Regions from separate parts of the Sphaerimonospora cavernae genome, predicted to be linked through region 2. Evidence: riboswitches for the same ligand, from Rfam matches in the RefSeq annotation. Region 2 holds a riboswitch; the other holds the start of a gene.
The links. Region 2 has a riboswitch for glycine ahead of gcvP (aminomethyl-transferring glycine dehydrogenase). Riboswitches for the same ligand answer to the same signal wherever they lie in the genome.
Positions count from the first base shown of each region.

Region 1: it holds a riboswitch for glycine, as region 2 does, so the genes downstream of both, gcvT (glycine cleavage system aminomethyltransferase GcvT) here and gcvP (aminomethyl-transferring glycine dehydrogenase) in region 2, are expected to answer to the same signal.

Region 1 covers NZ_JBHMQT010000021.1:21,293-24,828, forward strand. The annotation lists gene ACFHYQ_RS11615 (aldehyde dehydrogenase family protein) at 1-624, shown strand, start outside; gene ACFHYQ_RS11620 (3-oxoacyl-ACP reductase) at 629-1,393, shown strand; glycine riboswitch at 1,440-1,538, shown strand; glycine riboswitch at 1,539-1,642, shown strand; gene gcvT (glycine cleavage system aminomethyltransferase GcvT) at 1,680-2,822, shown strand; gene gcvH (glycine cleavage system protein GcvH) at 2,819-3,208, shown strand; gene ACFHYQ_RS11635 (L-serine ammonia-lyase) at 3,234-3,536, shown strand, end outside.
Region 2 covers NZ_JBHMQT010000043.1:34,568-38,103, reverse strand. The annotation lists gene gcvP (aminomethyl-transferring glycine dehydrogenase) at 1-1,768, opposite strand, end outside; glycine riboswitch at 1,916-2,005, opposite strand; gene ACFHYQ_RS19610 (MerR family transcriptional regulator) at 2,088-2,705, opposite strand; gene ACFHYQ_RS19605 (bifunctional nuclease family protein) at 2,861-3,331, opposite strand; gene ftsR (transcriptional regulator FtsR) at 3,408-3,536, opposite strand, start outside.

The DNA.
Region 1 (3,536 bases), on a different contig from region 2:
CGCTCGCGCATCCTGGTGGAGCATTCCGTCTACGACGACTTCCTCCTGCGGCTCGGGCAGGCCGTACAGGAGGTGAAGGTCGGCGACCCGCTGGACCCGGCCAGCCAGATGGGGCCCCTGATCAGCGCCGAGCACCGGGACCGGGTCAGGTCGTTCGTCACGGGGCCGGCGGGCGTGTACGCCACGGGCTCATGCCCGAGCGGACCCGGCTACTGGTTCCCGCCGTCGGTGCTGACCGCGCCAGAAGGGTTCGATCCTGTGGACATCGAGCCCGGCGGGAGCCACGCCGCGTTCCGCCGCGCGTTCACCGAGGAGATCTTCGGACCGGTCGTCACCGTCGTCCCGTTCGAGGACGAGGCTCACGCCGTACAGATCGCCAACAACACGCAGTACGGCCTTTCGGGGTCGATCTGGACACGAGACGTCGGGCGCGCGTTGCGGGTGGCCAGGGACGTGGAGGCGGGAAACCTGTCGGTGAACTCCCACTCCAGCGTCCGCTACTGGACACCGTTCGGCGGGTTCAAGCAATCGGGGCTCGGCCGGGAGCTGGGTCCCGACGCCCTCGCCGCCTTCACCGAGACCAAGAACGTCTTCATCTCCACGGAGTGGACAAGCACGGAGTAGACACATGCAGCGTTTGCAGGACCGCGTCGCCGTCATCACCGGGGCGGGCAGCGGCATCGGCCTGGCCACGGCCCACCGGTTCGCCCGGGAAGGTGCGAAGGTGGTCGCGGTCGACCTCGACGAGGTCACCGGCGCCAAGGTCGCCGAAGAGGTCGGAGGTCTGTACGTCAAGGCCGACGTCGCCGACGAGAACGATGTCACACGGATGTACCAGGCCGCCTTCGACACCTATGGCCGGATCGACATCGCCTTCAACAACGCGGGCATCTCGCCACCGGAGGACGTCTCGATCCTGGACACCGGAATCGAGGCGTGGCGCAGGGTCCAGGAGGTCAACCTCACCGGCGTGTACCTGTGCTGCAAGCATGTCATTCCGTACATGCGGCGGCAGGGCAAGGGTTCGATCATCAACACCGCCTCGTTCGTCGCGGTCCTGGGGTCTGCGACGTCACAGATCTCCTACACCGCGTCCAAGGGCGGGGTGCTGGCGATGAGCCGTGAGCTCGGCGTGCAGTTCGCCCGCGAGGGCATCAGGGTGAACGCGCTGTGCCCCGGTCCTGTCGACACGCCGCTGCTGCGCGAGCTGTTCGCCAAGGACCCGGAGCGGGCGCGGCGCCGTCTCGTCCACGTGCCGCTCGGCAGGTTCGCCCGGGCCGAGGAGATCGCGGCCGCCGTGGCGTTCCTCGCCTCGGACGACGCGTCGTTCATCACCGCCTCGGAGTTCCTGGTCGACGGGGGCATCTCCGGGGCGTACGTCACCCCGCTATAGACGGTTCCGGAGATCGGGTTGAGCCGTTAGGCTTGCCCTGCACCAGTGATCCCGTGCGGGAGAGCATCCTGGCAAGCCGGTCAGGATCCCTGAAGGAGCAAGCCCTCCCCGCGAACCTCTCAAGGCAAAGGACCGTACGGGCCAGGTGTGCTCTGGAAAGTGGACCACGAGGGATCGGGGTCTCGCCGAAGGTGAAAGTCCGGCAAAACACGGACGAAGCTCTCAGGCGCCGATGACAGAGGGGGAGGATGCCCTCATCCGTCCTTTCCGAGGTGCGAGTGCGATCATGTCTCGATCTACCCCTTTGCGCGAGGTCCACGAGAGCCTCAGCGCGACCCTGACCGACTTCGCGGGATGGCTGATGCCGCTGCGCTACGGCAGCGAGTCGGCCGAGCACGACGCGGTCCGTACGGCCGCCGGGCTGTTCGATCTGTCCCACATGGGGGAGATCTTCGTCACCGGTCCGCGGTCGGGCGAGGCCCTCGACTACGCCCTGGTCGGCCAGCTGAGCACGCTCGGCCTCGGCCGCGCCCGCTACACCATGATGGTGAACGAGGTCGGCGGCATCCTCGACGACCTCATCGTCTACCGGCTCGGCGACGAGGAGTTCATGGTCGTCGCCAACGCCGCCAACGCGCCCATGGTCGCCCGTGAGCTGACCGAACGTGCCCAGCCGTCCGGCGCCGTCGTCGAGGACCGTTCCGACGACTACGCGCTGATCGCGATCCAGGGGCCGCGCAGCGTCGAGATCCTACGCGGCCTGACCGAGAGCGGCACCGCCGCCGAGTTGGACGGCCTGAAGTACTACGCGATCATCCCCGGGACGGTCGCCGGCGTGTCCGCGCTGATCGCCCGCACGGGCTACACGGGCGAGGACGGGTTCGAGCTGTTCGTCCGTCCACAGGACGCGGCGCCGCTCTGGCAGGCGCTGAGCGAGGCCGGCAAGGAGTCCGGCCTGTCGCCCGCCGGGCTGTCGTCCCGCGACACGCTGCGGCTGGAGGCCGGCATGCCGCTCTACGGCAACGAGCTGACCACCGAGACGACGCCGTTCGACGCGGGCCTCGGCCGGGTGGTGCGGTTCGACAAGCCCGGCGATTTCGTCGGCCGGGCCGCCCTGGCCAAGATCGCCCAGCTTGAGACAGGCACGGAGGAGACGGGCGCGGAGGAGACGGGCGCGAGCCGACGGCTGGTCGGGCTGGTGGCGCGCGGCCGCCGAGTGCCCCGCCACGGTTATCCGGTGACCCGTGGCGGTGAGGTCGTCGGCGAGGTCACCAGCGGCGCCCCCTCGCGTTCGCTGGGCCGGCCGATCGCGCTGGCGTACATCTCCCGCGCCGCCGCCGAGAGCGGGGACGGCCTCGCCGTGGACATCCGCGGCGCCCAGGAACCGGTCGACATAGTTGACCTGCCTTTCTATAGGAGGAGCAAGTGAGCAGCATTCCCGAGGACCTGAGCTACACCAAGGAGCACGAGTGGTTGGCCGGGCTGGACGACGGCATGACCGTGACCGTCGGCATCACCGCGCACGCGGCCGAACAGCTCGGTGATGTGGTCTTCGTGCAGGTTCCCGAGGTCGGCGCCGCCATCTCCGCCGGTGACGCGGTGGGCGAGGTCGAGTCGACCAAGTCGGTGAGCGACATCTTCTCCCCTGTGGACGGTGAGGTCGTGGAGACCAACCCCGCCGTGGTGGACGACCCGTCCCTGGTCAACTCCGACCCGTACGGCGAGGGCTGGCTGTTCCGTGTGCGCATCGAGCACGAGCCGGACGAGGTGCTGTCCGCGGCCGAGTACGGCGCGTTCATCTCCGGCGAGTCCTAAGAAATCCTGAATAGAGACCAGATCAATGGCGATCAGTGTCTTCGACCTGTTCAAGGTGGGGATCGGGCCGTCCAGCTCGCACACGGGCGGCCCGATGGCCGCGGCACACAAATTCGCCAGGGGCCTGCACGACGACGGGCTGCTGGAGAAGGTCACCCGCGTCGAGGCCGTCCTGTACGGCTCACTCGGGCTGACCGGCAAGGGCCACGGCAGCGACAAGGCCGTCCTGCTCGGCCTGTCCGGTGAGAAGCCCGAGCTCGTCGACGTGGACACCGTCGAGGACAGGCTCGCCGCGATACGGGCGCGCGGCACGGTGAGGTTGTACGGC
Region 2 (3,536 bases):
TGGCCAGCAGCCCGGCGTACTCCCCCTGTGAGCCGGCGTTGGGCTGCACGGAGACCTTGTCGTACCCGGTGACCTCGGCGAGCCAGGCCTCCAGGGTCTCGATCAGTTCGACGTAGCCCGCGGCCTGGCCGATCGGCGCGAAGGGGTGGATGCCGGCGAACTCCGGCCAGGTGATCGGCTCCATCTCGGTGGTCGCGTTGAGCTTCATCGTGCAGGAGCCCAGCGGGATCATCGAGCGATCGAGCGCGATGTCCTTGTCCTGGAGCCGGCGCAGATAGCGCAGCATCGCCGTCTCGGAGCGATGGGCGTGGAACACCGGGTGCGTGAGGTAGGCCGAGGTGCGCAGCAGACCGGCCGGCAGCGCGTCCGGCGTCACCCGGTCCAGGTCGTCCAGCGCGCCGTCCAGCGCGTCGTCGAGCCCCTCCTTCGGGTCGCCACCGAACGCCGCCCACACGGCGATCAGATGGCCGGTGGTGGTCTTCTCGTCACAGGCGATGGCGACGTGGTCGGCGTCCACGTGGCGCAGGTTGATCCCCGCCGCCGCGGCCGCGGCGACGACCTCGCCGGCGCGGCCGGATACCCGGTCGGGCACCCGGGCGAGCACCGTGTCGAAGAACGCCTCGTGGACGACCGTCACCCCGCGCTCGCGCAGCCCGGCGGCGAGGACGGCCGCGTGCCGGTGGACCCGCTGCGCGATCCGCCGCAGTCCCTCGGGGCCGTGGTAGACCGCGTACATCGAGGCGATGACGGCCAGCAGGACCTGCGCCGTGCAGATGTTGCTGGTGGCCTTCTCCCGGCGGATGTGCTGCTCACGGGTCTGCAGGGCGAGCCGGTAGGCGGGCCGGCCGTCGGCGTCGACGGAGACCCCGACCAGACGGCCCGGCATCTGCCGCTGCAGCCCCTGCCTGACCGCCATGTAGGCGGCGTGCGGGCCGCCGAAGCCGAGTGGCACCCCGAACCGCTGAGTAGAGCCGACCGCGATGTCCGCACCCTGCTCGCCCGGGGCGGCCAGCAGCGTCAGAGCCAGCAGGTCGGCGGCTGCGACGACGAGCGCGCCCGCGGCGTGCGCCCGATCGGCCAGGGCGGCGAAGCCCGCCGCCCGGCCGCTCGCACCCGGGTACTGCACCAGGACGCCGAAGCACTCGGGCAGGTCGCCGGTGAGGTCCGACTCCACCAGCGTGATCCCCAGGGGCTGCGCCCGGGTCGCCAGCACGGCCTTGGTCTGCGGCAGTGCGTCGACGTCGACCACGAAGACGTCGGACTTCGACCGGCCCGCCCGCCGGGCCAGCGTCATGGCCTCGGCCGCCGCCGTCGCCTCGTCCAGCAGGGAGGCCCCGGCGACGTCGAGCCCGGCCAGGTCGGCCACCATCGTCTGGAAGTTGAGCAGCGCCTCGAGCCGCCCCTGGGAGATCTCCGGCTGGTACGGCGTGTACGCCGTGTACCAGCCCGGGTTCTCCAGCACGTTGCGCAGGATGACGCCGGGGGTGATGGTGTCGTGGTAGCCCAGGCCGATCATCGAGGTGAGCACCCGGTTACGGCCGGCGAGGGTCTTCAGCTCAGCCAGCGCCCCGGCCTCGCTCACCGCCTCGGGCAGATCGAGTGGCATACGGGCGCGGATCGCCTCCGGTACGGCCGCCGCCACCAGGCCGGCCATCGACTCGTGGCCGACGGCCGCCAGCATGCGCACGCGGTCCGCGGCGGAGGGTCCGATATGGCGGGTGACGAAGGGGGGAGCGGAAAGATCGTGAAGTGGTGACCTATCGGTCATGACAGGGGCCTCCCGGGCGGGTCGAGACCAGGCGTGTGCGGTCTCCCCCTCTGTCATCGGACCTGAGAGCTTCACCGGGCCGATCTGGTCCCGGCTTTCCCCTTCGGTGAGGCCCACCTGGCTGGTGCGCCCGCTTTTCAGAGTCGCCTCGTCCGTGCGGTACGGATGCCTGAGAGATTCCGGGGAGGTTGCTCCTTCGGCGCCCCTGCCACCAGGGGGCTCTCCCGCACGTGGTCGTCGGCCGTATTCACTCTACCGTTACCCGGAATCCGGACCACCACCCGCGGTCCCTTTATCCGATCTTGTTATCCGGTCTTGTTCATCCGGTCTTGCGAGCCTTACGACGCCGGGCCAGTTCGTCCGCCGGATGGTCACCCTCCGCATCGGAGGCGGCTTCCGCCCGCTCGCCCGGCAGCTCGGCGAGCGACCCCTCCACCTCGCGCCAGACCCGGCCCAGCGCGATGCCGAACACGCCCTGTCCGCCCTGCAGCAGGTCGATCACCTCGTCGGCCGAGGTGCACTCATAGACGCTCACCCCGTCGCTCATCAACGTGATCTGGGCCAGGTCGTTGACCCCCCGGTCCCGCAGGTGCCGTACGGCGGTGCGTATCTGCTGCAGCGAGACGCCGGTGTCGAGGAGGCGTTTGACGACTTTCAGCACGAGGATGTCGCGGAAGCTGTACAGTCGCTGCGACCCCGATCCCTGGGCGGCCCTTATCGTCGGCAGGACGAGCTCGGTACGCGCCCAGTAGTCGAGCTGCCGGTAGGTGATCCCGGCCGCGGCGCATGCCGTGGGACCGCGGTATCCGATGTCATCGGGCAGCGCGGTCGGCCGCTCGTCGAACAGCAGACCCTGCTCGCCGGCGCGCTCCCGCGCCGACTGCCGGACCGGGTCGTGCTGGCCGGCCGACTTACCCTCGCCGCTGCTGACCGCCACTGCGGACCTCCGGCTTTCTCTCATCCCACGGTCTGATCTGGGGGTTCGTGAATTACAACCGTGGTTTCCCTTGCACCGTAGGACTGGGGGCATCGTCAGTCAACGACCCCGTCCGGCGCGTCGTAAAGCGTAATCTCCCGAAATCGACCGGCACGTCAGCCCGCCCGACCGAAGTCTTCGGGAGTGATTTTGTCCAGGAACTGGCGGAACTTCTCGACCTCGTCCTCTTGGTCGTCGGGCATGCTCACACCCGCCTCCTGGACCACGTCCTCGCTGGCGTAGATCGTCGCCCCCGTGCGCAGCGCCAGCGCGATCGAGTCCGACGGCCGGGCGCTCACCTCCACGCCGTTGGAGAACACCAGATCGGCGAAGAAGATCCCATCACGGAGCGCGACGATGTTGACGGTGCGCAACCGCACCCCCAGGGCCTCGATCACGTCACGGAACAAGTCATGGGTGAGCGGCCTCGGCGGCGGCTCCTCCGCCTGAGCCAACGCGATGGCGGTCGCCTCGGTCATGCCTATCCAGATCGGTAGATACCGATCGCCGCTCGTCTCCTTCAACAGGACAATCGGCTGATTGGTGGGCATCTCAACGCGAACCCCCACGACCTCCATCTGCAACACGGGCGGCTCCGTCTCAAGCGTCGCGACATATCACCAGGCATTCAACGTAACACCCGGGACCGACCGCATATGCCGGTCACCGCCCCTGAACGCCGCGAACACTGCCACGAAGTAACGCGTTGTGCAATTCTTGAAGAAGTCCGGAGATCTCCCTGGCGGTCTCGTCCGCCTGCGCGATCGCGCCGGGCGCCCGGCGGCGCATCAA